3 regions of the Mesorhizobium sp. M0998 genome follow, and region 1 is predicted to be linked to each of the others. Evidence: riboswitches for the same ligand, from Rfam matches in the RefSeq annotation. Region 1 holds a riboswitch; each other region holds the start of a gene.
The links. Region 1 has a riboswitch for cobalamin ahead of NKH59_RS30260 (CbtB domain-containing protein). Riboswitches for the same ligand answer to the same signal wherever they lie in the genome.
Positions count from the first base shown of each region.

Region 2: linked by a shared signal. The riboswitch ahead of NKH59_RS16325 (DUF1636 family protein) and the one ahead of NKH59_RS30260 (CbtB domain-containing protein) in region 1 are both predicted to bind cobalamin.
Region 3: linked by a shared signal. The riboswitch ahead of metE (5-methyltetrahydropteroyltriglutamate--homocysteine S-methyltransferase) and the one ahead of NKH59_RS30260 (CbtB domain-containing protein) in region 1 are both predicted to bind cobalamin.

Region 1 is NZ_JAMYND010000056.1:3,862-13,807, forward strand. It holds gene NKH59_RS30225 (ArsR/SmtB family transcription factor) at 1-83, shown strand, start outside; gene NKH59_RS30230 (SRPBCC family protein) at 80-562, shown strand; gene mgtE (magnesium transporter) at 914-2,311, shown strand; gene NKH59_RS30240 (MerR family transcriptional regulator) at 2,451-2,837, shown strand; gene NKH59_RS30245 (methyltransferase family protein) at 2,856-3,362, opposite strand; gene NKH59_RS30250 (heparan-alpha-glucosaminide N-acetyltransferase) at 3,379-4,377, opposite strand; gene NKH59_RS30255 (SRPBCC family protein) at 4,596-5,003, opposite strand; cobalamin riboswitch at 5,113-5,310, shown strand; gene NKH59_RS30260 (CbtB domain-containing protein) at 5,347-5,526, shown strand; gene NKH59_RS30265 (CbtA family protein) at 5,542-6,324, shown strand; gene cobU (bifunctional adenosylcobinamide kinase/adenosylcobinamide-phosphate guanylyltransferase) at 6,317-6,838, shown strand; gene cobO (cob(I)yrinic acid a,c-diamide adenosyltransferase) at 6,840-7,457, shown strand; gene NKH59_RS30280 (hypothetical protein) at 7,955-8,269, shown strand; gene cbiB (adenosylcobinamide-phosphate synthase CbiB) at 8,297-9,268, opposite strand; gene cobD (threonine-phosphate decarboxylase CobD) at 9,267-9,946, shown strand, end outside.
Region 2 is NZ_JAMYND010000015.1:38,611-48,556, reverse strand. It holds gene NKH59_RS16335 (cobaltochelatase subunit CobN) at 1-229, opposite strand, end outside; gene cobW (cobalamin biosynthesis protein CobW) at 248-1,288, opposite strand; gene NKH59_RS16325 (DUF1636 family protein) at 1,285-1,719, opposite strand; cobalamin riboswitch at 1,758-1,961, opposite strand; gene NKH59_RS16320 (winged helix-turn-helix domain-containing protein) at 1,991-3,190, opposite strand; gene NKH59_RS16315 (NADH-quinone oxidoreductase subunit A) at 3,526-3,891, shown strand; gene NKH59_RS16310 (NuoB/complex I 20 kDa subunit family protein) at 3,882-4,463, shown strand; gene NKH59_RS16305 (NADH-quinone oxidoreductase subunit C) at 4,469-5,071, shown strand; gene NKH59_RS16300 (NADH-quinone oxidoreductase subunit D) at 5,072-6,262, shown strand; gene NKH59_RS16295 (hypothetical protein) at 6,259-6,639, shown strand; gene nuoE (NADH-quinone oxidoreductase subunit NuoE) at 6,640-7,701, shown strand; gene nuoF (NADH-quinone oxidoreductase subunit NuoF) at 7,712-9,016, shown strand; gene NKH59_RS16280 (helix-hairpin-helix domain-containing protein) at 9,094-9,789, shown strand; gene nuoG (NADH-quinone oxidoreductase subunit NuoG) at 9,864-9,946, shown strand, end outside.
Region 3 is NZ_JAMYND010000048.1:5,805-15,750, reverse strand. It holds gene NKH59_RS28975 (hypothetical protein) at 1-359, opposite strand, end outside; gene NKH59_RS28970 (B3/B4 domain-containing protein) at 361-789, opposite strand; gene NKH59_RS28965 (hypothetical protein) at 858-1,250, shown strand; gene pdxR (MocR-like pyridoxine biosynthesis transcription factor PdxR) at 1,247-2,743, opposite strand; gene NKH59_RS28955 (trans-sulfuration enzyme family protein) at 2,826-4,058, shown strand; gene NKH59_RS28950 (dihydrodipicolinate synthase family protein) at 4,111-5,013, shown strand; gene NKH59_RS28945 (FMN-binding negative transcriptional regulator) at 5,048-5,266, shown strand; gene metE (5-methyltetrahydropteroyltriglutamate--homocysteine S-methyltransferase) at 5,374-7,710, opposite strand; cobalamin riboswitch at 7,806-8,006, opposite strand; gene NKH59_RS28935 (hypothetical protein) at 8,561-8,815, shown strand; gene NKH59_RS28930 (helix-turn-helix transcriptional regulator) at 9,133-9,946, opposite strand, start outside.

The DNA.
Region 1 (9,946 bases):
GCGCCTGGCTTGACCGCATGTGGGGCGATGCGCTCGACGCCTTCAAATGGGAAGTCGACAACAGCAAGGAGAAGAGGAAATGACGACCATGATCAAGCCCGCGCCGGTCAGGAAGTCGGTGACCGTGGAGGTGCCGCTCGACAAGGCGTTCGATGTGTTCACCACAGGATTCGGGCGCTGGTGGCCGGCTTCGCATTCGATCGGCAAATCCGCCCTGACGACCGCGGTGATCGAACCGAAAGCCGGCGGCCGCTGGTACGAGATCGGCGAGGATGGGTCACAATGCGATTGGGGCGAGGTTCTCGCCTGGGATCCGCCGTCGAGGCTGACGCTCGCCTGGCGCATTGGAGCCGGCTGGCGCTACGATCCGGCATTGCTGACCGAAGTCGAGATCCGCTTTGTCGCGCTCGGCGAGAACGCGACGCGCGTGGAACTCGAGCACAGGCTTCTGGAGAACATGGGCGAAACCGCAGAGGCGATGCGCGAGGCCTTCGAATCGGAGGGTGGCTGGAGCGGTCTCCTGGACCGCTATGCGGCTGAGGCCAAGCGCCACGCCGCCTGATCGGGAAGCCGTTAAGTCCAATATCCAGTGAGGCCGTCGCACCCTCGGCCTCGCCGTTTTTGAATCAGTGTCGATCTGCCCATCTGGTTGACCGGGGCGGGGAGATACGCTGCCCTTTACCTGCCGCCGCGAAGGTTTGCAGCGCCGCAGGTTTGTAGAACGTCCTCTCCTCCTACCATCCGGTATGCGCCGCGTCGTTTGGACGCGCGAACGGCGCTGTAGCAATTTGTCGTTGTGCATGGTCCTTTCGCAAAATCGATTCCGATTGTCAGGATCATGGTCTAGACCTGACAGGCACCTTATCCGGAAATCCGATGGCGGGAGGCGCTGGTGGAAGGCCAGGACGAACAGATGACCGGCGCCCGGGCGGCCGAGGAGCGCCGCGCCGACATCTATGACGAGGACGGCGTCATCCTGTCGTCGTTCCTCGCCCAGATCGGTGCCGCGATCGCCGATCGCGATACGCTGACGCTGAAGCGCGAAGTCGACGATCTGCACCAGTCGGAACTCGGCCACCTGCTCGAGGCCCTGCACCCGGAACAGCGACGCGCGCTGGTCGAATTGCTGGGCAAGGATTTCGATTTTTCCGCGCTGACCGAGGTTGACGAGGCGATCCGCCGCGACATCGTCGACAGTCTGCCCAATGCGCAGATCGCCCAGGCGGTGCAGGATCTCGATTCCGATGACGCGGTCTACATTCTCGAAGACCTCGACCAGGAGGACCAGGACGAGATCCTGTCGCAGCTGCCGTTCACCGAGAGGATCAGGCTGCGGCGTTCGCTTGACTATCCCGAAGAGACCGCCGGCCGCCGCATGCAGACCGAGTTCGTCGCGGTGCCGCCGTTCTGGACGATCGGCCAGACCATCGACTACATGCGCGAGGACAACAATCTTCCCGACCGTTTCAGCCAGATCTTCGTCATCGATCCGAGCTTCAAGCTGCTCGGCGCCATCGACCTCGACCAGATCCTGCGTACCAAGCGCTCGGTCAAGGTCGAAGAGGTCATGCATGAGACTAGGCATGCCATCCCGGCCACCATGGACCAGGAGGAGGCGGCACGCGAATTCGAACAATACGATCTTCTGTCCGCCGCCGTCGTCGACGAGAACGAGCGGCTGGTCGGCGTGCTGACCATCGACGACGTCGTCGACGTCATCCAGCAGGAGGCCGAGGAAGATCTGCTGCGCATGGGCGGCGTCGGCGACGAAGAACTCTCGGACAGCATCTTTTCGACCTCGCGCTCGCGCGTGCCGTGGCTGCTGGTCAATCTTTTGACGGCTTTCCTGGCGGCCTCGGTGATCGGCCTGTTCGACCGCACCATCGAGCATATCGTGGCGCTGGCGGTGCTGATGCCGATCGTCGCCGGCATGGGCGGCAATGCCGGCTCGCAGACCATGACTGTCACGGTGCGGGCGCTGGCGACCAGGGACCTCGACATCTACAATGCCGGCCGCATCATCCGCCGCGAAATCGGGGTGGGCTTCATCAACGGCATCATCTTTGCCATCCTGATCGGCCTCGTGGCTGCTGCCTGGTTCCACGATCGCAATCTCGGCGGCATCATTGCGGCTGCGATGATCATCAATATGTTCGTGGCGGCTCTGGCGGGCATCCTTATCCCGCTGCTGCTCGACCGCTTCAAGATCGATCCGGCTGTGGCTTCGGCGGTTTTCGTCACCACAGTCACCGATGTCGTCGGTTTCTTTGCCTTTCTCGGGCTCGCCACATGGTGGTTCGGCGTGCGCTGAACGTCACCTCAATTGACTTTTACGTAAATGCCATGCGAGGCTTTGAAAGGTGCCTTGTCCGCCGATTCTGGTACGCGCCTGGGCGCTGGCGGCGCCGGCCAGTTGGAACTCGCGGCGTGGCCGGGGCATTGGAGTGACGATGCGGGAATATTATTCGATCACGGAGCTGACCCGCGAATTCGACGTGTCGACGCGGACGTTGCGCTTCTATGAGGACGAAGGGCTGGTGCAGCCGGTAAGACGCGGCCGCACGCGGCTGTTCCGTCCGTCGGACCGGCATCTCATCCGCCAGATCATGCGGGGAAAAAGACTCGGCTTCTCGATCAACGAGATCCGCGAGATCATCCAGATGTACAGGGAGCCGCCCGGCGAGGTAGGCCAGCTCAAACTGATGATCAAGCGCATCGAGGAAAAGCGCGAGGATCTCCGCCAGAAACGCCGCGACCTCGAAGAGACCCTGGCAGAGCTCGACCAGGCCGAGGAATCCTGCGTCGAGCGGCTGGTGGAGCTCGGCGTCACCACCTAAGCCGGTGTCAGCCTCGGCTCAAATCCAGCGCCGCACCCTTTTGGCGTAGTCCCGGTATTTCTTGCCGAATTTGGCCGTCAGCACCTTCTCCTCGCTCTCGATCGTCAGCTTCTGCGTCAGGAACGCCGCGATGACTGCCAGCGGCAGGAACCAGGCGATCCCAGTGACAAAGGCGAGGCTGACCAGCAGCAGCGTGTTGGCGAGGTAGATCGGGTTGCGGCTGACGGCGAAGGGTCCGGTGGTCACCAGATGGTCAGGCACGCCGTTCGGGTTGAGCGTCGTCTTGGCGCGGATCATGGTGCGGATTGCCGTGAACCAGAGCGCGGCAACCGCCACCAACCCCACAAGGCCGGCGGCGAACAGGATGTCGCCGAGAAGATCGCCGATCCACGGCAGCGGATAGAACAGCCCTAGCGCGACGCTGACGATGATGGCAGCGATATAGATCAGCGGCGGCCATGGGATGTGCCCCAGCTTCGGCTGCCCAGGATTTTGCTGCATGGGTTTCGGGTGACTGTCGCTCATTATTGTCCTCCCTCGATTAGCGCGTTCCCGGTTCCGCCGCCTCGGTTTGGGCGGTGCAGGTGCCGGCGAGCTCGCCAATATGCGCCTTCCACTCTGGGGACTGGTCGTCGCTGTAGAGCCGGTCAAGCGAGGCTTCGCCCTGGAGAGTGTCCAGCATGCAGGCACAATAGCTGGAGCAGAACTCGGTGTCGCGTGCCTGCTCGCAGGATATCTGGCAGGATTTCAGAAAACGCACCTCCCTGGTTTCGGCCTGCGCCGGCATGAATTGCGAAAACAGCCAGACCGAGCCGATCAGCACCGGCTGATGGATCAGATAGAAAGCAAGGCTGTGCCGGCCGATGAAGACCAGCGGATTTGCCCAGCGGCCGGGCGCCAATGCCGACAGCCGCGTCAGCGCGCCGGAGGTGGCGGCGAGCTTGGTAACCGCGATGCCGGCAAGTACGGCGCCGAACCAGGGCAGCAGCGGCACGTAGTCGTTGGAGCGCGGGTTGGTCGCCGACAGGCCGACCCACCACAAAGCCGGATGATCGAACGTTTCGGATCGCAGGTAGAAAGGCGCAGCGACGACGAATACGGCGACAAGCAGCGTCAGCAGCGCCGGCAGGCGCAGGAACGCCAGGCCGAGCAGGCTGGCGAGCGCGATCTCATGCAATATGCCGAAGAAGATGAAGCCGTCGGGCGTGGCGATGCGGGTGACCAGCGATATTGCGAGCGCTGCCCCGGCAACCATGGCGAAGCGCTTCCAGAAGCCGGTCCAGCGGATTTTTTTGCCATGGGCGAGATAGAGGCTGATGCCGACCAGGAACAGGAAGCTCGAGGCGATGCAGCGCGCGTAGATTTTCCACCAGCCGAAGGCGGTGAGGCCGGGATCGGTGTAGCCGAAGAATTCGACGTCCCAGGTGAAATGATAGCTCGCCATGGCAAGCAAAGCGATGCCGCGTGCAATGTCGATAACGGCGATGCGCTTCGACTTCGGTTGATCCTGAACGGCTGCGGTCGGCGTGTCGATGCTCATGGTCTCGCTGTCTTGATTCAGCCCCGGCAAGACGACTATCACGGTTGCCACCGTCAAAAGAAGCAGGACCTTGCGTCGTGTTGGCGCCGGTCGGCATCAGGGCTGCTTTAGGCCACAGCCGGAAAGCCTTTGGCCGGCGTGCTGGCGTTCTTCGGCCTGGGCGCGGTTTTCGCGACGCTCGGGCTGCTGGCGGTGGCCTGCGGCTTCGTCACCTGGCGTTATCTGCCCAAATCGCTTTGATGTGCGAGCGCCGCATGGCGCTCGCGCACCCAGTTGTGGAAGCGGTGCAAGTCGTATTCCTCGGGCATCAGCACGCCGGCCTTGTGGCGCATCGAGCGCAGGCCCATCTGGTTGACCTCGCAGATATCAGCATCCTCCTCCAGCACCTGGGTACCGAACGCGACGATGTTGTCGATATCGGCGGCCGGATCGGCGAGCGCTTCGCGTCGCGGCAGACGAGCAGCCAGTTGCGATACCAGATGGCCTCGAGATCGCGCTGATAGGCTGCGATGTCCCAATAGGCTGTTTGACGGCAGCGTCGGCTCGGGCCGCGTCAGGCCGTTGTAGGGAATCGCTTGTTCGGGCTGGGTTGCATGCCGGCTTCCTCCCCATCCGCCAGCCGACACCCGGCTGCGAAAATTGTCAATCGCGGCGCCGGTCTGCGAACTTGGCGAGGCGGCGCATTCGCCACACGATCCGGCGGAATTTGGTTTGCCGGGCGCGGCGATTCTGCCTATAGTCGCTGATGTCGTCGGTTCCGTTTGGAACCAAGAGGGAATGCGGTGCGGGCGAAATTGTTTGCCCAATGCCGTGGCTGCCCCCGCAACTGTGTGCGGTAGTCCTCTCCATATGCCACTGAAGGTTCGCCTTCGGGAAGGTGGGGAAGGGCGCTGATCCGCGAGCCAGGAGACCTGCCGGCGACAGGAAACTGACTTCTATGCCCTCGGGTGGAGGGCGAAAGGACAAGACATGAATACCGCTTCCGTTTCGCTCGGCGCTTCCGCCTCCTCGCAGTCGCGTCTCATGCAGCTGGCGCTTGCTGCATTCCTCGGCATTTTCGTCATGGGCTTTGTCGGCTTCTCGCATATCGATGCGGTCCACAATGCCGCGCACGACTATCGCCATTCGATGGGCTTTCCCTGCCACTGACAAGGGGCTGACATCATGACACTGTTTCGCAACGTCGTGTTCATCGCGGCGATCGCAGGGCTTGTGGCCGGCGTGGCTCTCGCCTGCATGCAAGCCTATGCCACGGTGCCGCTCATCCTGAAGGCGGAAGTCTACGAACAGGCCGGCGGCGGCCATGACCATGCCGCGGCACCTGCGGCACCGGCCGAAAACGCCGCGGGCACGACGGCTATGAGCAGCGCCGCGCCGGCACCGGCTGAAGCAATGGCTCCGGCGGAAGACGAAGGCTGGGCGCCGGCCGACGGTTTCGAGCGCTTCGGCTTCAGCGTCGTTGCCAATATCGTCACCGGCATCGGCTTTGCGCTGGTCCTGATCGCGGTTTCGGAATTCGCCGGCGGCATCGGCAACTGGCGCCAGGGCCTGTTCTGGGGGCTTGCCGGCTTTGCCGTGTTCACGCTGGCGCCGGGCCTCGGCCTGCCGCCGGAACTGCCGGCGATGCCGGCGGCCGACCTTGTCCAACGCCAGATCTGGTGGTGGGCAACAGTGGTGGCGACCGCCGCCGGGCTCGGCCTTATCGCCTTCCGCAGATCGTTGCCGCTGGCGATCCTTGCCGTAGCGTTGATCGTGGCGCCGCATATTGTCGGCGCGCCGCAGCCCGATAGCTTCGAGACGGCGATCCCGGAAGGCCTGCACCACCAGTTCGTGGTGGCGGTGACGCTGACCAACCTGGTGTTCTGGCTGGTGCTCGGCGCGGTCGTCGGCGTGGTGCGCGGACGCTTCACGGGCACGGCGACCAGCCTGCGCGACAGCTTTGCCTGACCGCGCGGCGGGGGCACTGCCCCGGGTCATCGGCGGGGCGCGCCCCGGCAAGCGCGCGCATGCCGAGAGCCTGGTGACGGTCGGCCCGCCGCCTTGGAGCTATATCGCCACGGCGCAAGCCTATGACGACGAGATGCGCCAGCGCATCGCGCTGCACCGCTCGCGCCGCGGCGCCGGCTGGACGACCATCGATGCGCCGCTCGACCTTGCCGGCGCGATCGGAGCGCTGCCTGACGGCCAGCCGGTGCTGATCGATTGCCTGACGCTGTGGCTGACCAACCATATGCTGGCCGACCATGATGTCGAGGCCGAATGCCGGAGGCTGGCCGATGTGCTGTCGCGGCCGCGTGGGCCGTGGTTCGTGGTGTCCAACGAGGTCGGCCAGGGCATCGTGCCGGACAATGCGCTGGCAAGACGGTTTCGCGACGCCGCCGGCCGGCTGAACCAGGACGTCGCGGCTGTTGCCGGCACCGTGCTTTTGATGGTGGCGGGGCTGCCGCTCAAGGTGAAATGACATGGCTGATACTATCGATCCCAAGGACGAGGAACGCCACCGCGCCAAGATGGCCAAGCGCAAGGCGGTGCAGGACGCCGAGGTCGCGGCCAAGACGGTCAAGAAGGGGCTGCTGATCGTCAACACCGGACCGGGCAAGGGCAAGACCACGGCCGCCTTTGGGCTGGCGCTCAGGATGCTCGGCTATGGCAAGCGCGTCGGCGTCGTTCAGTTCATCAAGGGCAAATGGCACACCGGCGAGAAAGACGCCTTTGCCGCCTTCGGCGACCGTGTCGTCTGGCACGCCATGGGCGAAGGCTTTACCTGGGAGACACAGGACCTGAAGCGCGACATCGCGGCGGCCGAGGCTGCCTGGGCGAAAGCGCTGGAGCTGATGGCCGAGCCGTCGATCAGCCTCGTGGTGCTCGACGAGCTGAACATCGCGCTGCGCTACGACTACCTCGATCTCGAAAAGGTGGTCGCGGCGCTGAAGGCGCGTCGCGAAGGCCTGCATGTCGTCGTCACCGGCCGCAACGCCAAACCGGTATTGGTCGAGGCGGCCGATCTGGTCACCGAGATGGGCGTGACCAAGCACCACTTCTCCGCCGGCGTGAAGGCGCAGCAGGGGATCGAGTTCTGAGGGGTGTTGCTGGCGCCTCTTCTTCCTTCTCCCCTTGTGGGAGAAGGTGGATTGGCGCGCAGCGCAAAGACGGTTGAGAGGTGCTGGCCGGGGCGCTGTTGGTGCCAAGCTGGAACACCCCTCATCCGGCCGCTTCGCGGCCACCTTCTCCCACAAGGGGAGAAGGGAAAGCCGCACGAAGCGGCTCGCCCCTGGAATGGTAAGGGTGAGGGGCGGCGCCGACCTGACGCGATTATTTGAGGCGTAGCCTTATTTTGTTCTTGCTTTGTGCCGGCAGCTATGCTACTAATTTGGCTATGGTGCTAATTGGGCTCCAACGACCCGTCGCTTGGCGGTTTTTGTTTCGCCTGAGATCGGGCGAAGATCACAACAGAATTACGACCGTCGAGATTACCCCAAACAGTGCGATCAGCAGAAAATCGGCGATCCGGTAGAGTTTCAGTGCCGCCGGATCTCAGGGATAGAGTTCTGGTCGCTTGCGAAGCTGGAGATTGTTCGTGGACCAGGCGGTAATCGTCTATCTTATTCTCAATGATGGTCAGTTTGGTGCCGCTGACGAACGCGAATCCATTTATGCGCTCGAGGATCGGCTAGAGAAAGCTATCGAGGATGCATCGGTCGGCGAGTTTGACGGTGACTTGTTTGGTGAAGGCGAATGCATCCTTTACATGTATGGGCCAAACGCTGAACGACTTTTTGTCGTAGTCGAACCCTTATTGAAATCTTCTCCCGTAGCTGCCGGTGGGTACGCGATCAAAAGGTTTGGCGTGGAAGCCGATCCGAGCGCAAAGGAAGTCCGTGTTACCTGGTAGGTCGGGTTTGCCGACCCATTCGGACGTTCACGCGGCGATGACGATCACCGCGACCACGCCGAACAGCGCGATCAGCAGTAAGTCGGCGACGCGGTAGAGTTTCAGCGCCCGTCGGATGTCGGTGCTCTCGACATCATCGCGCCGGCCGCCTTCGCCCATCAATGCGTCTTCGACCATGACGCCGTCATAGGAACGGCGGCCGGCGAGCGCCAGGCCGAGCGCGCCGGCCATCGCTGCTTCCGGCCAGCCGGCGTTGGGCGAGCGGTGTTTTTTCGCATCGCGCCGCACGGCGTGCCAGGCGCCCTTGGCGTTGGCGCCCTTGACCAGAAAAGCGGCGAGTACGATCAGCAGCGCCGTCAGCCGCGACGCCGGCAGATTGATCCAATCGTCGAAGCGCGCCGCCGCCCAGCCGAAGGCTTCGTGGCGCGGGGTGCGATGGCCGATCATCGAATCGGCGGTGTTGGCGGCCTTGTAGGCGACGCCGCCGGCGAGCCCGCCGATACCGAGCCAGAAGGCCGGAGCGACGACACCGTCGGAGAAATTCTCGGCCAGGCTTTCGATCGCGGCGCGGCAGACAGCGGCCCTGTCGAGCTTTTCCGGGTCGCGACCGACGATCCGCGAGACGGCAATGCGGCCTATATCCAGTCCGCCGCTGTCGAGTGCGTCGGCGACCGCTTCGACATGCTCGGCCAGGCTCTTCTGCGACAGCAGCGACGTCGCCAGGATTGCGGTGACCAACCAGCCGAGGGGAATGCTCCAAAGCAAGGTTTCGAGCCAGAGGGCGAGGGCGGCCGGCACCAGCACGATCACCAGCAGCGCGACGACGCCCCAGCGGCGACGGTCGGCGTCGGAATCAGTGGCGCGGTTGAGCCTGCGGTCGAGAAAGGATATCAGCCTGCCGAACCAGGTGACGGGATGGCCAATGGCATCGAAGAGCCGGGCCGGGTAGCCGAGTACAAGTTCGATGGCCAGCGACAGGAAAGTGATCAGGATCGGCATGAAGTCTCTTGATGGAGTGACGGCGGCAGTTGACCACGGCGGAAGCCTTGGCCGGGCGAGGGCGCTTTTCCCTCACGCGCCGCTGCCTTTCGTCGACCTCTCGACCGGGATCAATCCGCACTCCTACCCGCTTTTCGATTTGCCCGCCACCGCCCTGTCGCGATTGCCGGAAACAGCGCGCAGCCGCGACTTGGCTGAACGCGCGGCAAGCGCCTATGGCGCCCCGTCGGCGACGAATGTCGCAGCGGCGCCCGGCACGCAGATCCTGTTGCCGCGCGTCGCTTCCCTGGTCAGCCCGGGCACGGCGCTGGTGCTCGGGCCGACTTATGCCGAGCATCGGCGGGCAGCGGCGATCGCCGGCCATGCGGCGGCTGAAGTCCATGATTTCGAAGCCCTGGCGGCGGCCGACCTTGCCGTCGTCGTCAATCCCAACAACCCGGACGGGCGCGTCGTCGAGCGCGAAAGATTGCTTCGACTTGCCGGGATATTGCGCGCCAGAGGTGGGCTGCTGGTGGTCGACGAGGCCTTCATGGATGTCGGCCCGCGCAGCGAAAGCCTGGCCGGCGACGTCGACCAGGGCGGCATCGTCGTGCTGCGTTCGTTCGGCAAGTTCTTCGGCCTGGCCGGCCTGCGGCTTGGCTTTGCACTGGCCGATGCGCTGACGGTCGAGCGGCTGGA
Region 2 (9,946 bases), on a different contig from region 1:
GGGCGACACTGTCGATCCACAGGTCGACGGACATCGGATGGCGCAGGTCGCGCAAGGCGGCGAGCCGCATCGACGGCAGGCGGTGCGCATCTGCCTTCCACGCCGCCGCCAGCCCGGCCAGGTCGCTGTCGGTGAAGGACAGCGCCACGACATCCGCAGGCGTTTGCCTGAGATCGACAGGCTCGGCGAGATCGTCGAGCGAGGCGGATGTGGTGGTGAGGATGTGCATCGCGGCTCGTACCTGGGGTCAGCCGGCGAGGATACGCTCGATGGCCGGGCGGTTCAGCCCTTTCAGGCCGATGACGACGAGGCGCGAGCGGCGGTCGTCTTCAGCGGTCCAGGCGCGGTCGTAATAGTGGTTGACGCGCGGACCGACGGCCTGCAGCAGGAGCCGCATCGGCTTGCCGCCGACTTCGACGAAACCCTTGACGCGCAACACGTTTTCTTCCTCCGCCGCCGTGGCGACGCGTTGTGCGAGCTCGTTCGGGTTGGACACAGATGCGATGTCGATGACGAACGAGTCAAAATCGTCATGTTCGTGGTCGAGCTCGTCGTCGTGGTGGGTCTTGCGGTTCTCGATGTCGTCCTCGACGGCGAGGCCGAGGCCGAGCAGCACCGAAGGGTCGACCTTGCCTTGCGAAGTCGGTACGATCTTCACCGCCCGCGCAACGTGCTTGCCGATGACGGCATTGGCACGGGCCGAGCCGGCTGCGTCCATCAGGTCGCTCTTCGACAGGATGATCAGGTCGGCGCAGGCGAGCTGGTCTTCGAACACTTCCTCGACCGGATCGTCATGGTCGAGCGTCTCGTCCTGCGCCCGCTGCGCCTGCAGGGCGTCCATGTCGTTGGCTACGCGGCCATCAGCCAGCGCCGGTCCGTCGACCACGGCAATGACGCCGTCCACCGTCACGCGGCTTTTCACCGACGGCCACTGGAAGGCCTGGACCAGCGGCTTGGGCAAAGCGAGGCCGGATGTCTCGATCAGGATGTGGTCGACCCTCGGCGTCAGCGACAGGATCTGGTCCAGCGCCGGGACGAAATCATCGGCGACGGTGCAGCAGATGCAACCATTGGCCAGCTCGACGATGTTTTCCTCGGGGCAGGTGTCGATGCCGCAGCCCTTCAGGATCTCGCCGTCGATGCCGATGTCGCCGAACTCGTTGACGATGATGGCCAGGCGCTTGCCTTTGGCGTTTTCGAGCAAATGGCGGATCAACGTCGTCTTGCCGGCGCCGAGAAAGCCGGTGACCACGGTGCAGGGAACGCGCGAAAGGGAGGCAGCGGTCATGTCAGGTCCTTCAACAGGTCAAGGGGAGGGATGCGGGCAACCAGGCCGCGCTTCAGGCAATCGGGACGGCCGCGCCATGGAATGAGCCCATCCGTCGAGGTGGCGAACAGCTTTGCCCCGGTGACGAGATCGGCGCCGCTGGTCGTGGTCAGATCACCGAAGACGTAACTCCAGCAGCCGTCGCGCAGCATGGCCGCGCTGAGCCGGCGCTTGCAATTGCCGAGGCATTCGACGGCGCGGATTTTGATGTTTTCGCTGGAAGCAGCGCGGCGCGTGTCCTCTGCGAGCAGTTCGCCGGCGCGCGGATGAGCGTCCGAACCGGTCTCGTCACGGCAGGACGAGCAGACGATGACGGTAACGCCGGCCGGGGAATCACCATGGCCGGACAATAAATCCGCTGTCTCAGCCGGAAAACTGCTGTCGCGTTCCAAATCAGGCTCCTTGCCCGGAAAACCCGCCAGGCCATCGGATTCTTAGGTCCTAGACGGCAGGTCTCCTGGCTCGCGGGTCATCGCCTGGGTGCCGCCTTCCCGGGAATATCCCAGTGGTTTTCGGCCTTGGCTCGTCGCTTACAGTTGCGGGGACAGCCGCGGATTTGAAATCGAGATTTCGCACCGCATTCCCTCTTGGCCCCTGCCGTTGCGGGCAGGGGACCGTCTGGAACCGATTTAGGCTTGTGGAGGCAGTCGTGTCAACGCACGTCTATGGCGCGGCGATGTCCGCGAGCGGCCGGCCCAAATCGCCGGCAGCGGTCACCTCGATGCGCTCAAGCCCGAGCCAGCCCTGCATCTGCTTCAATTCCTCGAAGAGTTCGGCAGCGGTTTGTGGCGGGGCGCCGGGCTCCGCATAGGCGGCATGGACGCGCAATACGCCGGCCGGACGGTCGGCCCTGAGGTCGACGCGCCCGACGATGCTGTCGCCGAGCAGGAATGGCAGCACATAATAGCCATACCGGCGCTTTTCGGCCGGCGTGTAGATCTCGATGCGGTAGTGGAAGTCGAACAAGCGCTCGGTGCGCGACCGCTCGAAGACGACGGGATCGAACGGCGCGAGCAAGGCGCGCGCCTCGATCCTGCGCGGCAAACGGGCGTCGTTGTGGAGATAGGCTGTTTTGCTCCAGCCTTCGACGCTCACCGGCAACAGGTCGCCGGCCTCGACCAACTCCTCGATGCGGCCCTTGATGTCGGCGGGCGAGAGGCGGAAATAGTCGCGCAGGTCGCCTGCCGTGGCGATGCCGTGGGCGCGGGCCGAGATGCGCAGCAATTCGCGGTGAGCATCCTCGGGACAGGGAACCGGTAGCGCGAGTACCGCCGGCGGCAGCACGCGCTCCGGCAGATCGTAGAACCGCTCGAAGCCGCGGCGATGCGCCGTGGTGATGCGGCCGGCCCAGAACAGCCACTCGAAGGCATGCTTGGCATGGCTCCAGCCCCACCAGCCGCCCGAACCCTTCTGGCCTTCGAAAGCCGACGCCGCGATCGGGCCTCGTTCGGCGACCTCGCGATAGATGTCTTCGATATAGGCGGCGTGCTCGCGGCCCCATTTGGCCAGTCCGCTGTACATTTCGTCGCCGCGTTCGGCCCGCTGCATGCGCCAGCGCATCAGCGGATAGGTCTCGACCGGCAAGAACGAGGCTTCATGCGCCCAATACTCGAAGACCATGCGCTTGCGCGTGACGGCGGCGTTGTCGAGCAACGCCAGCTTGTAAGGGCCAAGCCGCGAATAAAGCGGCATATAGTGGGCGCGCACCACGGCGCTGACGGAATCGATCTGCAGCAGGCCGGTACGGGCAAGCACGCGGGCCAGATGCCGGCGGTCAGGCGTGCCGGTGGGGCGCGGGTCATTGAATCCCTGTGCCGCCAGCGCAATGCGGCGGGCCATGGCAAGCGAGATTTTTTCCTTCATGAAGGCGGCATCCGGACGATTTTGGACAGAGAAAATGACCTGCGATTCCGTGCCATGCTAGCAGGGTTTTGGCGGCATCCATGTCAGGAGAGAAAAGTGGAGTAAAAAGTGAAGGAAATCAAACAGGAGCGGATCGGACCAGTTTTCCCGGATATGCCGTCCAGCACCGCGATTTGAACAAGGTTTGACTTGCTTCGCCGAAAGCGCTGCGCTAACCCTCGCCGCGTTGCAGCATAGAGCCCCCTTAAAACGGTTCAGTGGTTAAACTGTCACGCTTCCGCAAGTGGGTCCGGTGCTGTAATCAGAGTGGATTGGCCGCAACGGAAAGCTGCAGAATGAACGCATTGTTGAGTTCGTACCTGCCCATCGTCCTGTTCATCGGCGTGGCGCTGGTCGTCGGACTGGCGCTGCTCGCCGCACCCTTCCTGGTGGCCTATCGCAACCCCGATCCGGAAAAGCTTTCGGCCTATGAGTGCGGCTTCAACTCGTTCGACGACGCCCGCATGAAATTCGACATCCGCTTCTACCTGGTGTCGATCCTGTTCATCATCTTCGATCTGGAGGTGGCCTTCCTGTTTCCGTGGGCGGTGTCGTTCAGTCAGATCGGCATGCTCGGTTTCTGGTCGATGATGGTGTTTTTGGCGGTGCTGACCATCGGCTTTGCCTATGAATGGAAAAAAGGAGCGCTGGAATGGGATTGAACGACAGTTCCGGTACGCTCGTCGCGCCGAAGCCCAAGGGCCTCATCGACCCCAACACCGGCAGGCCGGTCGGGTCCGACGATCCATTCTTCCTGGAGATCAACAACGAGCTCGCCGACAAGGGCTTTCTCGTCACCTCGACCGAGGCGCTGATCACCTGGGCGCGCAGCGGCTCGCTGATGTTCATGACCTTTGGCCTCGCCTGCTGCGCCGTCGAGATGATCCATACTTCGATGCCGCGCTATGACTCGGAGAGGTTCGGTGTCGCGCCGCGCGCGTCCCCGCGCCAGTCCGACATCATGATCGTCGCCGGCACGCTGACCAACAAGATGGCGCCGGCGCTGCGCAAGGTCTACGATCAGATGCCGGAGCCGCGCTACGTCATCTCGATGGGCTCCTGCGCCAATGGCGGCGGCTATTATCATTATTCCTATTCGGTGGTGCGCGGCTGCGACCGCATCGTGCCGGTCGACATCTACGTGCCCGGCTGCCCGCCGAGCGCCGAAGCGCTGCTTTACGGCATCCTTCTGCTGCAGAAGAAGATCCGCCGCACCGGCACGATCGAGCGGTGAGCGGCATGACCCAGGCGTTGAATGACCTCTCGACCTATCTCGGCGAGAAGCTGATCGGCCGGATCGGCGCGGCGGGGTTCGCCTATGGCGAACTCACCATCTCGGTCGAGCCGCGCGACCTGATCGAGGTGGTGACCTTCCTGCGCGACGACCCGAAATGCCAGTTCATTTCGATCATTGACGTTTGCGGCGCCGATTATCCGTCGCGGGCAAAGCGCTTCGATGTGGTCTATCATCTGCTGTCGCCGAGGCAGAATATCCGCGTCCGCATAAAGGTCCAAGCCGACGAAGAGACGCTGGTGCCGTCGATCACCGGGATTTATCCCGGCGCCGACTGGTTCGAGCGCGAGACCTACGATCTTTACGGCGTGCTGTTTTCAGGCCATCCGGATCTGCGGCGGATTTTGACCGATTACGGCTTTGAAGGCCATCCGCTGCGCAAGGACTTTCCGCTGACCGGCTTCGTCGAGGTGCGTTACGACGACGAAGCCAAGCGCGTCATCTACGAGCCGGTGGAGCTCAAGCAGGAATTCCGCAATTTCGATTTTCTGTCTCCGTGGGAAGGTACGGATTACGTCCTTCCAGGCGACGAAAAGGCAAAGCAGTAAATGGCTGAAACCTCCGTTCGCAACTTCAACATCAATTTTGGCCCGCAACATCCAGCGGCGCACGGCGTTTTGCGCCTGGTGCTGGAGCTTGACGGCGAAGTCGTCGATCGCGTCGATCCGCATATCGGGCTGTTGCATCGCGGCACGGAAAAGCTGATCGAGGCCAAGACTTATCTGCAGGCCGTGCCCTATCTCGACCGGCTCGATTATTGCGCGCCGATGAACCAGGAGCACGCCTTTGCGCTCGCCGCCGAGCGGTTGCTCGGCATCGAGGTGCCGAAGCGGGGCCAGTTGATCCGAGTTCTCTATTCGGAAATCGGCCGCATCATGTCGCATATCCTCAACGTGACGACGCAGGCGATGGATGTCGGCGCGCTGACGCCGCCGCTGTGGGGCTTCGTCGAACGCGAAAAGCTGATGGTGTTCTATGAGCGTGCCAGCGGCTCGCGCATGCATGCCGCCTATTTCCGCCCCGGCGGCGTCCACCAGGACCTGCCGCAGAAGCTGATCGAGGACATCGGCAGCTGGATCGACCCGTTCCTGAAATCGGTCGACGACCTCGACTCACTCTTGACCGGCAACCGCATCTTCAAGCAGCGCAATGTCGACATCGCGACGGTGTCTCTGGCCGACGCCTGGGCCTGGGGTTTTTCCGGCGTCATGGTGCGCGGCTCGGGCGCGCCGTGGGACCTGCGCAAATCGCAGCCCTACGAATGCTATGCCGAGATGGATTTCGACATTCCGATCGGCAAGAACGGTGACTGTTTCGACCGTTATCTGGTGCGCATGGAAGAGATGCGACAGTCGGCCAAGATCATGCGCCAATGCGTCGACTTGTTGCTCGGCAAGGAAGGCAGCGGACCGGTGTCTAACCTCGACGGCAAGGTGGTGCCGCCGAAGCGCGCGGCGATGAAGCGCTCGATGGAAGCGCTGATCCATCACTTCAAACTCTATACCGAAGGCTACCGCGTGCCGGCCGGCGAGGTCTATGCGGCCGTCGAGGCGCCGAAAGGCGAGTTCGGCGTCTATCTCGTCTCCGACGGCACCAACAAACCCTATCGCTGCAAGCTGCGCGCGCCCGGCTTTGCGCATCTGCAAGCCATGGACTTTTTGTGCCGCGGCCACATGTTGGCCGACGTCACCGCTGTGCTTGGCTCCCTCGATATCGTCTTCGGGGAGGTGGATCGGTGAAGATGCGGAGCGCCCTGCATGTTGCTGCCGGTTTTGCTGCCGGAGTGGCAGGCATGGGTGCCGTTGCCGCCTGGGGCAGCTCGGCGGAAGCCTATTGGGTGTCCTGCCGCCTTGAGGGCGTGAAGACAGATGTCATGTGCAGGGTAACCACGACGGGCCGACTTTGGGATCTGGATTCCGGTTGGTATCTTTATGCCGATACGGCATATCCGGATTGGAATGTGGCCCTTGGCGCGGATTGCTCGGATCGGTATCGCGAATATCGCGACTATGTCGACACTACCCGGGGAAAGATCGGAAACGATGAGAGTACCGCGGTCTTGGCCAGGTCCGACCCTCGTTTTTATTTCGACTGCTACAACAGAGTTAAAAGCTAAATGTCAGTCCGCCGTCTCGCAGAAGCCAGCCTCCAGCCAGCCTCCTTCGCCTTCAATCGGGCGAATGCGGCGGCGGCGAAGCAGTGGATCAAGAAATATCCGAAGGGGCGCGAGCAATCCGCGATTATCCCCTTGCTCATGCTGGCGCAGGAGCAGGAAGGCTGGGTGACCAAGGCGGCGATCGAGACGATCTCCGACATGCTCGACATGCCCTATATCCGTGGGCTGGAAGTCGCCACCTTCTATACGCAGTACCAGCTCAATCCGGTCGGTACCCGCGCGCATATCCAGGTCTGCGGCACCACGCCCTGCATGCTGCGCGGCTCGGAAGCGCTGATGGATGTGTGCCGCTCGAAGATCCATCACGACCAGTTCCACACCAACGACAAGGGCACGCTGTCGTGGGAGGAGGTCGAGTGCCTCGGCGCCTGCGTCAACGCACCGATGGTGATGATATTCAAGGACACCTATGAGGATTTGACGCCGGAGCGGCTTGCCGAGATCATCGACCTCTATGACGCCGGCAAAGGTGCTTCGGTGACGCCAGGACCGCAAAACGGCCGCATCACCTCTGAGCCGGCCAGTGGCCTGACGACCCTCAAGAGCGAAAAGGCGATCCTCAAGGCGACCCGCGACCGGGAAACCAGGGCGGCGACCAAGGCGGCCAAGTATGCAGAGCCGGCGGCTGCCGCCGCAGCATCAGTTCCGCCAGCTGCTCCTGCCGCGCCGGCGCCGGTTGCGCCCTCGAATGCCAGCAAGCCGAAGACCGACGCGGTCGAGACCAACCCGGCGCTGAAATCGCCGTCGGCGACGAAAGTCGCGCCCGCGGCGGAAAGGGCGGCGAGCGTCGCAGCGCCTCTGCATTCGGCCGCCAATGCCAACAAGGCCGAACCGCAGGTCGAGGACGTCTCGAAACAGCGCAAGGGCCCCAAGAACAAGGCCGAGCCGGCGTCTGCTTTCAAAGCGCCGGAGGCCAAGGTCAAACCGGCGAAGGCTGCCGCCAAGGCGGCCAAGCCGTCGCCCGGAAACAAGAGCCGGCCGACCGGCAAGAAGCCGGTCTGAGGAACGAGCAATGCTTCAGGACAGAGACCGCATCTTCAACAACATCTACGGCCGCTTCGACAAGTCGCTGGCCGGCGCCATGGCGCGCGGCGCCTGGGACAACACGCCCGGCATCGTTGCCAAGGGGCGCGAGTGGATCGTCAACGAGATGAAGGCATCGGGCCTGCGCGGCCGCGGCGGCGCCGGTTTCCCGACCGGGCTCAAATGGTCGTTCATGCCCAAGCAAAGCGACGGCCGGCCGAGCTATCTCGTCGTCAATGCCGACGAATCCGAGCCCGGCACCTGCAAGGACCGCGACATACTGCGCCATGACCCGCACACGCTGGTCGAAGGCTGCCTGCTTGCCGGCTTCGCCATGGGCGCGGTCGCCGCCTACATCTATGTGCGCGGCGAGTTCATCCGCGAGCGCGAGGCGCTGCAACGCGCCATAGACGAGGCCTATGCGGCCAAGCTGATCGGCAAGAACAATACCTCCGGCTACGATTTCGACATCTACATGCACCATGGCGCCGGCGCCTATATCTGCGGCGAGGAAACGGCGCTGCTCGAAAGCCTCGAGGGCAAGAAGGGCCAGCCGCGGCTGAAGCCGCCATTTCCGGCCAATGTCGGCCTCTATGGCTGCCCGACGACGGTCAACAATGTCGAGTCCATCGCTGTCGCGCCGACCATCCTGCGCCGCGGTGCCGCCTGGTTCTCGTCCTTCGGCCGGCCCAACAATGTCGGCACCAAGCTGTTTTGCATCTCCGGCCACGTTAACAATCCGTGCACCGTCGAAGAGGCGATGTCGATCCCGTTCCGCGAACTGATCGATACGCATTGCGGCGGCATCCGCGGCGGCTGGGACAATCTGCTGGCGGTCATTCCGGGCGGCGCCTCGGTGCCGCTGGTGCCGGCCGAGCAGATCATCGACGCGCCGATGGATTTCGACGCGCTGCGCGACCTGAAATCGGGCCTCGGCACGGCGGCTGTCATCGTCATGGACAAATCGACCGATATCGTGAAAGCGATCGCGCGGCTGTCCTATTTCTACAAGCACGAGAGCTGCGGCCAGTGCACGCCCTGCCGTGAGGGCACCGGCTGGATGTGGCGGGTGATGGAACGGCTGGTGCGCGGTGAGGCGCAGAAGCGCGAGATCGACATGCTGCTCGACGTGACGAAGCAGGTCGAGGGCCACACGATCTGTGCGCTGGGCGATGCGGCAGCATGGCCGATCCAGGGCCTGATGCGGCATTTCCGCGGTGAGGTGGAGCGGCGCATCGACGAGTTTTCGCGCAACGCACACCGTGCCGAACCGGTGCTGGCGGCGGCGGAATAGAAGAATTCAAAATGCGGACGAATGTCCGACACGAGGAAACGAGCGCGGGGCAGACGGAAACGACCAGGAGACCACCTATGTCGCTGTTTTCGACACCCGACGATTTTACGCCCGATATGGACCCGTTGCTGAAGATGAACCAGGATCTGACCAGGATGATGCCGAAGGAGATGGCCAATGCCGTCAATCTCCTGGCGCATCCTGTCGCGGGCGCGGCGGCGATGACGGCACTCGGCATCGGCCTTGCCAACCACGCCTTTGGTATCTGGATGGGCGTGCTTTCAGGCGCGGCCGAGACCTCGCAGCGGCTTTGGCAGCCGGTCGCCGAGGATTTCGAGGCGCGAACGGAACGCGTTTCCGCGACCGGCAAAAGCTCCTCGACCAAGGCACGCGCGGCGACCAAAACCCTGATTGCCGAGGCGCAGTCCTTCGCCAACGATGTGACCGACATTGCGACGAGCACCGCTGCGCGGAGCTTGGCGAATGCCAGCACCGTTGCAGCGGATGCGTCGGCTGGACTGATGCCGGAGGATTTCAAGCAGCCCAAGCCGATGGATCGGCCCGCCGAGCCCGCCGACCTCAAGGCGATATCGGGCATCGGGCCGAAACTGGAAAAGGTGCTGAACGGCCTTGGCATCTGGACATACGCCCAGATCGCCGCGTGGACGCCGCAAGAGATCGCCTGGGTCGAAGATTACCTGTCGTTGAAGGGCCGCATCGGCCGTGACGGCTGGATCGGTCAGGCGGCCGCGTTGGCCGGGGCCAAAAAGTGAATTCAATATCGTGCGCGGTTTCGGCTGCGCCCGGAAGGAAAGATTGCGGAACGTCCGCAGGGGTTTGAGGCGAAATGGCAAAGCTCAAGGTCGACGGGAAAGAGATCACTGTACCCGACCATTACACGCTGCTGCAGGCGGCCGAGGACGCCGGCGC
Region 3 (9,946 bases), on a different contig from region 1:
ACTGTGTAGGCCAGCGGAGCGAGCAAGGAGCGCCAGATCCGGACAGGGCTGAGTGGGGTGTTTCTCCGAAAGATGGGGCCATGCCCTAAGGAACACGAGATGTAGTGGACTCGTCGATTCGCGCGGTTTCGATTCGCGCACCCCGGGCACAACGCTTGGATAAGTCCCATCAGATGCTCTCCGGTGGCCGTCATCTGTTTAGCTGACATTGGGCCGAGGGCTTCCAGCACGAGCCACATGGCGCGGGTATCGGCCGTGACCATGGTGCGCCGCCCCTGCCGCCAGTTCCAGCGGCGGCACGTGACACCGGCATCATCACACCAGATGACTTCGCCCGGTTCAGGATGCTCGGTTACCATTTCACCTTGCTGGATCGTGTCGAATGGCTCGCTTCGCAACTGAAAGTCTCGGGACCCCCTGGTAAAGATCGAGATCCTCCCCGCCAATCGGAACGCCGTACAGCACGCTGACGGCATTGTAGGCATCAACCAGTGGGGATATCCGCGGGAGAGAGCCATCTTTCCGCACCCGCTTGAGAAGCGCGGCGGCCGAGCACGGCGTTCGATTGGCCTTTGTGCCGAAAGCCTCGTAGGCAACGGCCCACGCCGCAAGATGCGCGTCCCTTTGGGCGTCATCGCGAAGCGCCGCCTGTTCCGCCGCCGCAATCGTGTCGTTCAACGCCTGTGCATCCGGCACGTCGATTTCAGCGTTCCGCACCACAATGCTGATCAGATGAAAATCCGGGTAGCGGGCCTTGATCTCGGGGGCAATCAATGGCGTGAAAGACATGGGATGCTCTTTTCTCATGGGGAGGCTTTGCGCTGCGGGTCGTTCGGGAAATGTTTGAAGAAAGGTGCTTGTCGAGCGTCCAGATCTTCTGGCATCGGCATGGTGCATGCCGCACCATGCGCTGGACAATTCCATCATTCGGCCGTGGACAAGGCCTGGTAGAGATCGTCGATTATCTCTTGCGGGTGCTCGAGCCCGCCTCGGCCGGCAACAAGCTACGCCTCCGCCAGATCCTCCATTTCATAAAAGGCAGCGGGCGCGATATGGATGTGAAGCAGCTTTCCTTGCCGGTTATGCATCGCTCTCGGAAATTCGTCTCGCACGAAAATCTGCCGCCAAACTGGCCTGATCAACAGCACCAGTTGCATAGCGTTTTCCCAGTCCAGTTGACTTTGCAACGAAATGCGGTTCAGCCTAAGGGTCGGTTTCCTCGCCAGCACGCCACGTCCCCGCCGTTTTAGCCACCGTGTCCCGGCAACGCGTCTTGCACCTGCTTGACAACCGCTCGCAGGATCTCAACGCCCTTCTCGATTTGCCGAATGCTCAAGGCGGCATAGCCCATGACAAGCCCCACGCGATCGATGTGGCCTTCGTCCGATTGCCGCTCGTAGAGGGGCGAGATCAGGTGCAGCCCCAGGCCCGCGCCTCGGGCGGCTTCGACCAGGGTCGTTTCCCGCGATCGCGGCAGTTCGTCGAACCAAACGACGACGTGCAGACCGGCCTCTGCTCCCTGGACAGCGATGCGATCTCCGAAGCTGCGCCGCAAGGCGCCCAACAATGCCTCCCGACGCTCGCCGTTCAGCCTGCGCACACGCCGCACATGGCTTTCGTAGCCGCCCCTCTCGATCAAAGAGGCCAGAGCCTCCTGTTCAGCGACCGGCGAATGTCGGTCCGCGAATTGTTTGGCGGTAGCGAAGACCTCCTGCAGTTCCGTCGGGACGACGAGGTAGCCGATACGCAGCATCGGCGAGAGCGTTTTGGAGATCGTGCCGAGGTAGATGACAGCCCCGTGGTCCTCAAGACTGTGCAGCGGAGGGACCGGATTGATGTCGTAGCGATATTCGCTGTCGTAGTCGTCCTCGATCACATAGGCGTTGTTGTGCCGCGCCCATTCCAGAAGCTGATGGCGGCGCGCGATCGGCATGACGCCGCCCAGCGGAAACTGATGCGATGGCGTGACATAGGCCAGTCGTGCCCCGATCCCCGCCAGCAACTCCGTCTTCATCCCGTCCTCGTCGACGGTGACCGGGACGGGCGAGGCACCCGTACTGGCAAAGACCTGACGCGCCATCCTATAGCACGGGTCCTCGATGACGAAGCGGTCGGCGGGATCGAGAAGCAGGCGAGCGCACAGATCTAGGCCCTGCTGCGAACCGTTGACGATGATGATCTGCTCGAGCTCGCAGCTCAGAGTTCGGGCGCGCCAGAGATAGCCCTGGAGCGCTTGGCGCAGCCCACGCCAGCCGCGAGGATCGTCATAGGCAAGACGCAACGGGCGCTGCCCCATCGCCTCGTTCATCGCACGTTTCCAGACCAATGCGGGGAAGTCTGACGGCGCCAGGTCGCCATAGCGGAAATCGACCTTCAGTCCAGTCGGCAGATAATCCGGCCAGGGCGGCGTAACGCGCAGTCGTTCGCCATAGGCGGACATTTGAACCGGGCCGACTCGTTTCGCGACAGTGCGGCTCGTCTCAGGACCGATCAGCGAGGATGCAACGCGAGGTCGTGCGCCTTGACGGACTTCGATAAAACCTTCCGCGGTCAGTTGGTCATAGGCGACCGTCACCGTCGTTCGCGAAACCCCAAGGTCATTTGCCAGGCCGCGGGAGGACGGCAGCTGACTACCGGTTTCATAAACGCCGCCGAGGATTTGCTCGCGAAGAGCCTCGTAGATCTGGCGTGCACCCATCGCGTGCGAGCGACCTGCAGAACCGGCACTTGAAGACTGGACCATTTCATTCATTGCTAACTGGATATTTCACATTGGCCAGTTTGCCGTCAATCTTTCGGAAACCCAAGAAAGATCTAGAGGCCGAATGACCCGTTCCTATCAATCCGAAACCGATGCTCTCACGCGGTCGCCCAACGACACCGGTCCCGGATTCGCCACCCGGGCGATCCATCATGGCTACGATCCGGCCCGCTTTTCCAATGCCGTTCAGCCGCCAGTCTTCTTGACCTCGACCTATGGATTCGAAAGCGTGGCAGCGAACGAGGCCGCCGCCACCCTTGGCGGAAGGCTCTATGCGCGCGAATACAATCCGACGACGGAGATCCTCGAGCAACGGCTCGCCAATCTGGAAGGAGCCGAGGCAGCTTTGATCGTTGCCTCGGGGATGGCGGCTTTCGGCACACTGATCTTGTCGCTCCTGTCCCAAGGCGATGAACTCATCGTCCACAAGACGCTTTATGCGAACACGCTTGCCATGGTCGAACAGGCGGTCCCCCGCTTCGGCATCAAGGTCGTCGCGGTCGACCTGTCCGATCCTCACAATCTCGATGCCGCGATCACCGAGCGGACCCGGCTTGTTTTCTTCGAGACGCCGGTGAATCCGCTGAGCCGCATCCTCGACATCGCTGCCATTGCCGAGCGCGCCCACGCGCGCGGTGTAAAGGTTGCAGTCGACAGCACCTTCGCCTCGCCCGCGCTCCAGCGGCCGCTCGAACATGGGGCCGACCTCGTGCTCCACTCCCTGACCAAATACATCAATGGGCACGGCGATGCCCTTGGCGGGGCGATTCTCGGCGACGCGCAAACGCTCCGCACGCTGCACGAAACGGGCCTGCGCTACATCACCGGCGCAGCGCTCTCGCCCATGTCAGCCTTCCTGATCCTGCGCGGTCTGAAGACGCTCACGCTGCGCATGGAACGCCACAGCGCCACGGCCCTTGCGGTGGCTCAGGCGCTCGAGGCGCACCCGGCGGTGGCATGGGTGAGTTATCCCTTCCTCGACTCGCACCCTGATCAGGTGACGGCGCGAAAGCAGATGTCCCAAGGGTCGGGCATGTTGGCCTTTGGCCTCCACGCTGGGTTCGAGGGCGCGCGGCGGATGATGGACCGGCTCAACCTGATCACCCGGGCTGTCAGCCTCGGCGATGCCGACAGCCTCATCTATCATCCGGCAAGCCTGACCCGTGCTCGTCAGCCGATCCGCAAGGATGCGCATCTGGCCGATGGAGTCGGCGAGGACCTCATGCGTCTCTCGGTGGGTCTTGAAGACGCCGATGACCTAATCGCCGACCTGCGGCGGGCTCTGGACGCCCTGTGATGACCTGTGGTCCGGCCAGTCCTGCGCTCGCGTACAAACCCGGAGCCTTGCCATGGCATTCCTGAGCGGCCTTTCCGCGTTTCCCATCACGCCGACCGATCGGGACGGCCGCGTCGATACCGTTGCTCTGCGCAAGCTGATTGCCAGGCTTTGCGCCGCTCAGGTCGATTCCATCGGTCTTCTCGGCAGCACCGGCACATACATGTATCTGACGCGCGAGGAACGGCGACGGGCGCTCGCCGAGACCTTGGACGAAACCGGGGGACAAATGCCGGTCGTGGTGGGTGTGGGCGCGCTGCGCACCGACGAAGCAGTGAGGCTCGCGCAGGACGCTAAAGCCCTTGGGGCTGCCGCGGGGTTGCTTGCCGCCGCCTCTTACACCCCGCTCACTGATGACGAGGTGTTCGAACATTTCTCCACGGTGGCGCGCGAAAGTGGCCTTCCGATCGTCATCTACGACAATCCAGGAACGACGCATTTCCGTTTCACCCCAGCACTCGTCAGCCGCCTGGCAAAGGTGCGGGGGATCGTCGCTATCAAGAATCCGACAGACAAGGGCGATGCGATCAAGAGCCATCTGGCCGACCAGAGGCGCACTGTGCCGGAAGGGTTCTCGATCGGCTACAGCGGCGACTGGAACGCTGCAGAGGCCATGATCGCTGGCGCTGACACATGGTACAGCGTCCTCGCGGGCATCCTGCCCGAGGTCTGCACAAAGATCGTCACAGCGGCGCAGCAGGGCGATGCGGCCGAAGCGCGACGGATCGATGCCGCGCTTGCGCCGCTCTGGAGCCTCTTCAAGGAGTTCTCGAGCCTTCGCGTCGTCTATGCACTTGCCGAATTGCTCGACATTGGCCGTGCCGACCCCCCGCGTCCCATCCTGCCTCTGCCCTCAGCAGCGAAGCGCCAGATCGCCGCCGCGTTGGAACGCTTGCCATCGGATGTCAACCGGTGAATAGCGAACCCGGCGGCCAGTGAAGGAACGTGTCATGTATGTACCCGCGCATTTCGATGAACCGAGCCGAGAAGTCCGCTACGAACTGATCGAGAACAGTGCACTTGGCATGCTGATAACCCATGGCCGGAGCGGTCTCGACGCCAATCACATCCCCTTCGAACTCGACACGTCACAGGGAGAAAACGGTACCCTTTACTCCTGCGCGATTAATACACGTGCCGAAGGAAAGTGCACATTCTCGCTCGAGTGATTTATTTCAAAAGATGTGATCGCGTTTTGGCACATTCACGGCCGACATGCGGCAGCCGGTCACTCACCACATGGTGAGCAACCAGGAAACCCTCCGGCCTACACTTTCTACCGGAGCGCACGTGCTGCATCGACCATGTTCATCAGGGCAGGGCGGACCTCCTCCCATTTGCGTGTTTTGAGGCCACAGTCCGGGTTTACCCACAGTTGGGAATCCGACAGTCGCTCGCGGGCAAGCATGACGAGATCCGAAATCTCGCCGACTTCCGGGACGCGTGGTGAGTGAATGTCGTAGACTCCGGGACCGATTTCGTTCGGATATTTGGAGCTCGTGAAGGCGTCCAGCAGTTCCATCTTCGAGCGCGACGTCTCAATCGAAATGACATCCGCATCCATTTCAGCGATCGCGTCGATGATCTCGTTGAACTCCGAGTAGCACATGTGGGTATGGATTTGAGTCGCGTCCTTTACACCCGTTGAAGCGATCCGGAAGCATTCGACAGCCCAGTCGAGATAGTCTTTCCAGTCAGACTGGCGCAGTGGCAATCCTTCGCGAAACGCGGCCTCATCGATCTGGATCATCCTTGCGCCGGACCATTCGAGATCCGTCACCTCGTCGCGGATGGCGAGCGCGATCTGGCGGCATGCTTCGGAGCGGGGTACGTCGTCGCGAACAAAAGACCAGTTGAGAATGGTCACCGGGCCTGTGAGCATTCCCTTCACAGCGTTTTCCGTAAGCGACTGGGCGAATTGCCACCAGCGCAGCGTCATCGGCTTGGGCCTCGATACGTCGCCGAAGATGATGGGGGGGCGCACGTAACGCGACCCATAGCTCTGCACCCAGGCATGCTGGGTGAAGGCGAAGCCGGACAGCTGCTCGCCGAAATACTGTACCATGTCGTTTCGTTCGAACTCACCGTGCACCAGCACGTCCAGCCCGATCTCTTCCTGCCAGCGAATTGCAGCCTCGATCTCCTTCTTCAGGAAGGTCTCGTAGTCGACATAGCTCAGCTGGCCCTTCGCATGAGCGGCCCGCGCCCTGCGTACCTGCGGCGTCTGCGGGAAGGACCCGATGGTCGTCGTCGGGAACGGCGGCAGCCCGAGCGTGCCGGCCTGGACTCTGGAGCGCTCGGCAAAAGCGCTCTCTCGTCGCTTCATGCTGTCGTCAATGCTGGCGATCCGTCCCTCAACAAGCGGGTCATGGATCTTCGTGGATGTCACGCGAGTGGCGGCAGCCTCGGCAGACGCTTTCAACGCGCCTGCCACCGCATCCCTGCCTTGAGTCAGGGCCTGGGCCAGCAACACCAACTCGTCGGTCTTCTGGGTCGCGAAGGCGAGCCACGACCTGATGTCCGCGTCGAGTTCCGTCTCCATGCGGAGGTCGATCGGCACATGCAGCATCGAGCAAGAAGGCGCGATCTCGACGCGGTCCAAGGGCCAGCCGGCGACGATCGGTTTGATGCGGTCGAGAATGGCGGGCAGGTTCGCACGCCAGACGTTGCGGCCATCGATCAAGCCAAGCGAGAGCACCAGATCCTTCGGTGCGAGCCGACCCACCGTTTCCAGCTGCTCGGGAGCGCGCACGAGATCAATATGCAGCCCGGCCAGGGGCAGAGAAACCGCGGTTTCGAGATTGTCTCCCAGCGGCCCGAAATAGGTAGCCAGCATGATCTTCAGCTCGGGCGCGGCTTTCGACAGCTGGCCATAGGCGAATTCGAACGCAGCTCGTTCGTTCGGGTTCAGATCGAGGACAAGCGCTGGCTCATCGATCTGCACCCAGTCGGCTCCAGACAGCTTCAGCCTCTGCAGGAGTTGCTCGTAGACGGGCAGCAGCCGCGGCAGGAGCGCGATGGGATCGAATCCTTCGGCAGGCGATTTCGCCAGCTTGAGGAAGGTGATCGGTCCAAGGATGACTGGGCGTGTGTGAACGCCGAGAGCTTTAGCCTCGATGAAGTAATCGACCGGTTTCGTCGACGAGAGGGCGAACGTCTGATCATCGTTGAGTTCCGGCACAATGTAGTGATAGTTGGTGTCAAACCACTTGGTCATTTCCATCGCGGTTAAATCAGACCGATGAGCCGCCTGCTGGTGACCAGCGTGTCGACAATCCTCCGTCTGACCCTGGTTGCCCCGCGCCATTGCGAAGTAGATGTCAAGTGGAACCTCGCCGCTATTCCAGCCGTAACGGGATGGAACGGCGCCGACCATGGCTGCGGTGTCGAGCACATGGTCGTAGAGCGAGAAGTCGTTCGACGGGATTTTCGACACGCCGCGATCGTGCTGCTCCTCCCAGCTAGCGGCACGGAGCGCCTTCGCGGTCGTGAGAAGGTCGGCAGCGGACGATTTTCCGGACCAGTAGCTTTCAAGCGCGAATTTCAGTTCTCGCCGACGACCGAATCGGGGCACGCCGAGCGTTGCTACAGGAATTTGCTGAGAGACAGTCATGCCAGACCCCGATGGTTGGGGCGTCGGTGACAAGGAAGGCGCTAGCAGGCCGGCACGAACGCCAGGCTGCAGCGGCCACCGAGACACCCCGCCCGTGGACGTAATTCGCCGTGGCAGGTCTCCTGGCTCGCGGGGTCATAGCCTCTACCCGTCTTCCCAAGGCTATTCGCCTCAGTGACATGAGTGGGGTTGGCTCGCCGCTAACAGTTGCGGGGGCAGCGCCGGCATCGCACCGGCTTCCCTCTTAGCTCCGCTGCGGCAGCGCCGTACGGAGAACCACGACGCGGGAGACAATTACAGCAGTTCGCTTCTTTGTCAACGCCGCATAAAGAAATGTTTATGTCGTTATGTTAAATTTCCGTTGGCATGTTCCAAAGGTCGCCTCGAAAGCGAAAACTGTGGAAGCCTTGAGCGGCCGGTAAATCAAAGCAATGACGCACGGCGCCCTTGTCCAGGAGGATAGGAGTTCGTCGGCTGCCGGCAGCAAACATACCGGCAAGCGCCGTGGTGCTGCTTAGCGCATCATGCGAACCACCTCGGCGTCGAACTTCGGCTCCGAGGTTCCGACCGCTTCGTTGGTGATCTGCTCGCGACCATATTCGGCTCAATGGCGAGGCTGTTGCCCATGTGGAAGCTGTTGGCCGTGATGCCCTCGGTGATATGACACAACGATTTCGGGGGAGCACACCGAGGCCAGGCGCAGCGGCGTGTTGCGAAGTGATCGAGGCCAATGTCTCGAACTGCTTGTTCGCAGCCCACCGGCTCAAGGTAACCCGGCTCAAACCACCGGGCCAGCTCAAGTCCTGTCCAAATGAGGCCTGAGCGGCAAATCGTCGTGCACGCGCACGGTTTGGCGTTCGATCTTGTGATGCGTCTTGGGCGGACAATCGCCACGGTGCAGCGCGCAGAAGCGGTCCCCAATTGGGAAGCCGAGGGCGGTGAGGGCAAGCCGGCGCCACAGGCGGAAGGGGACTTGGACCTGTTTGCCCTGCTGGACCACAAGTTCGCGACACAGGGCCTCAAGGAGAAGACCAAGAGTGATTATGCGCGGGACCTCGCCAAATTCATCAAAAGCAGCGGGCAGTCAAAGTTCGGCGCCGATTGACATGGAGATAGCCATCGCGGCGGACCGCCCAGGCGGACCGCAAGCCGGAATACAACCGGGTGCAGGCGGCCAAGCTCGTCCACAAGATGGCGTCGGGCACACACCGGCGATGGGAGAGCGGACCGTGGAGTGCAGGAACTTCACGCCTATCCACGCTCCCGTGGACGTGTCCTGCGGCACATCGGCAGCGATATTGAGGAGGCAGTTGAGCGTCTGGTCGAGCACTCTTACCTGCCACTACCTACGCTTAACGTCATCTCGTACTGAAAACGCACCACGCAAGGTCGAGATTTAACATGCGCCCTTCGTGGATGGTTCTAAGCTTCCTCGGGCGCGGTCAATCTGTGATAACGGTCGCTTGGAACCTCCATCACCGCGACGCGATCAAGGTTGGCGTATCGCGCTCGGTAGTAACCTTCTTCCTCCACTTCGGCGAAACTACACTGGGGAACGTCAAAGGTCGCAGCTTCCAATCCGAAGAAAGTCGTAGCGGTTTCTTCATCCAAGAAGTTCCACTCATCTTCTCCGCCGTCATATGTGACGCGAACATAGGAGGCCATGCGCACGGCTTCCTGATCACCCATCTCTGCGATGATGGCATCGCATTCTTTCTTCAGCTTTCCTGAAACCTCACCCTTATCCCAGTCATCCAAAGCCCGATAGATTTCTGGATGATAATACTCTGGCATCTCCTCTACATCTTCACCGATAAGCTCAATGGTGCGGACATATTGCGGATTTATCAAGAGTATCTTGTTGTCAAGGCTCCAACAATACAGCCATGGTCTGCTTGTGTTATTTCTACGAAGATTATGAAGTTCCTTCAACTGACGTAAAATCGATTCACGCGCCTTTTCATCAATAGGATATTGGCGGCTGCCAACAGTCGTCTTGATTCTGAGCGTGCCGTATCGCGTTTCGGCATCGGCAATTGCAAACGGGCTCGTGCGCCACTCCTCGACATCAATCTTCCAGCCCAGCAGCTCCTCGACCGTGCATTTCAACGTGAGACAAAGGTCCTTGATCTGCTCGACGTTCAACTGCGTTTTGCCTGTTTCCCAACGGGCCACAGTCTGTTGCGTCGTTGCCATCTGCTCTGCCAAATCTTTTTGAGTCATGCCCAGTCGAACC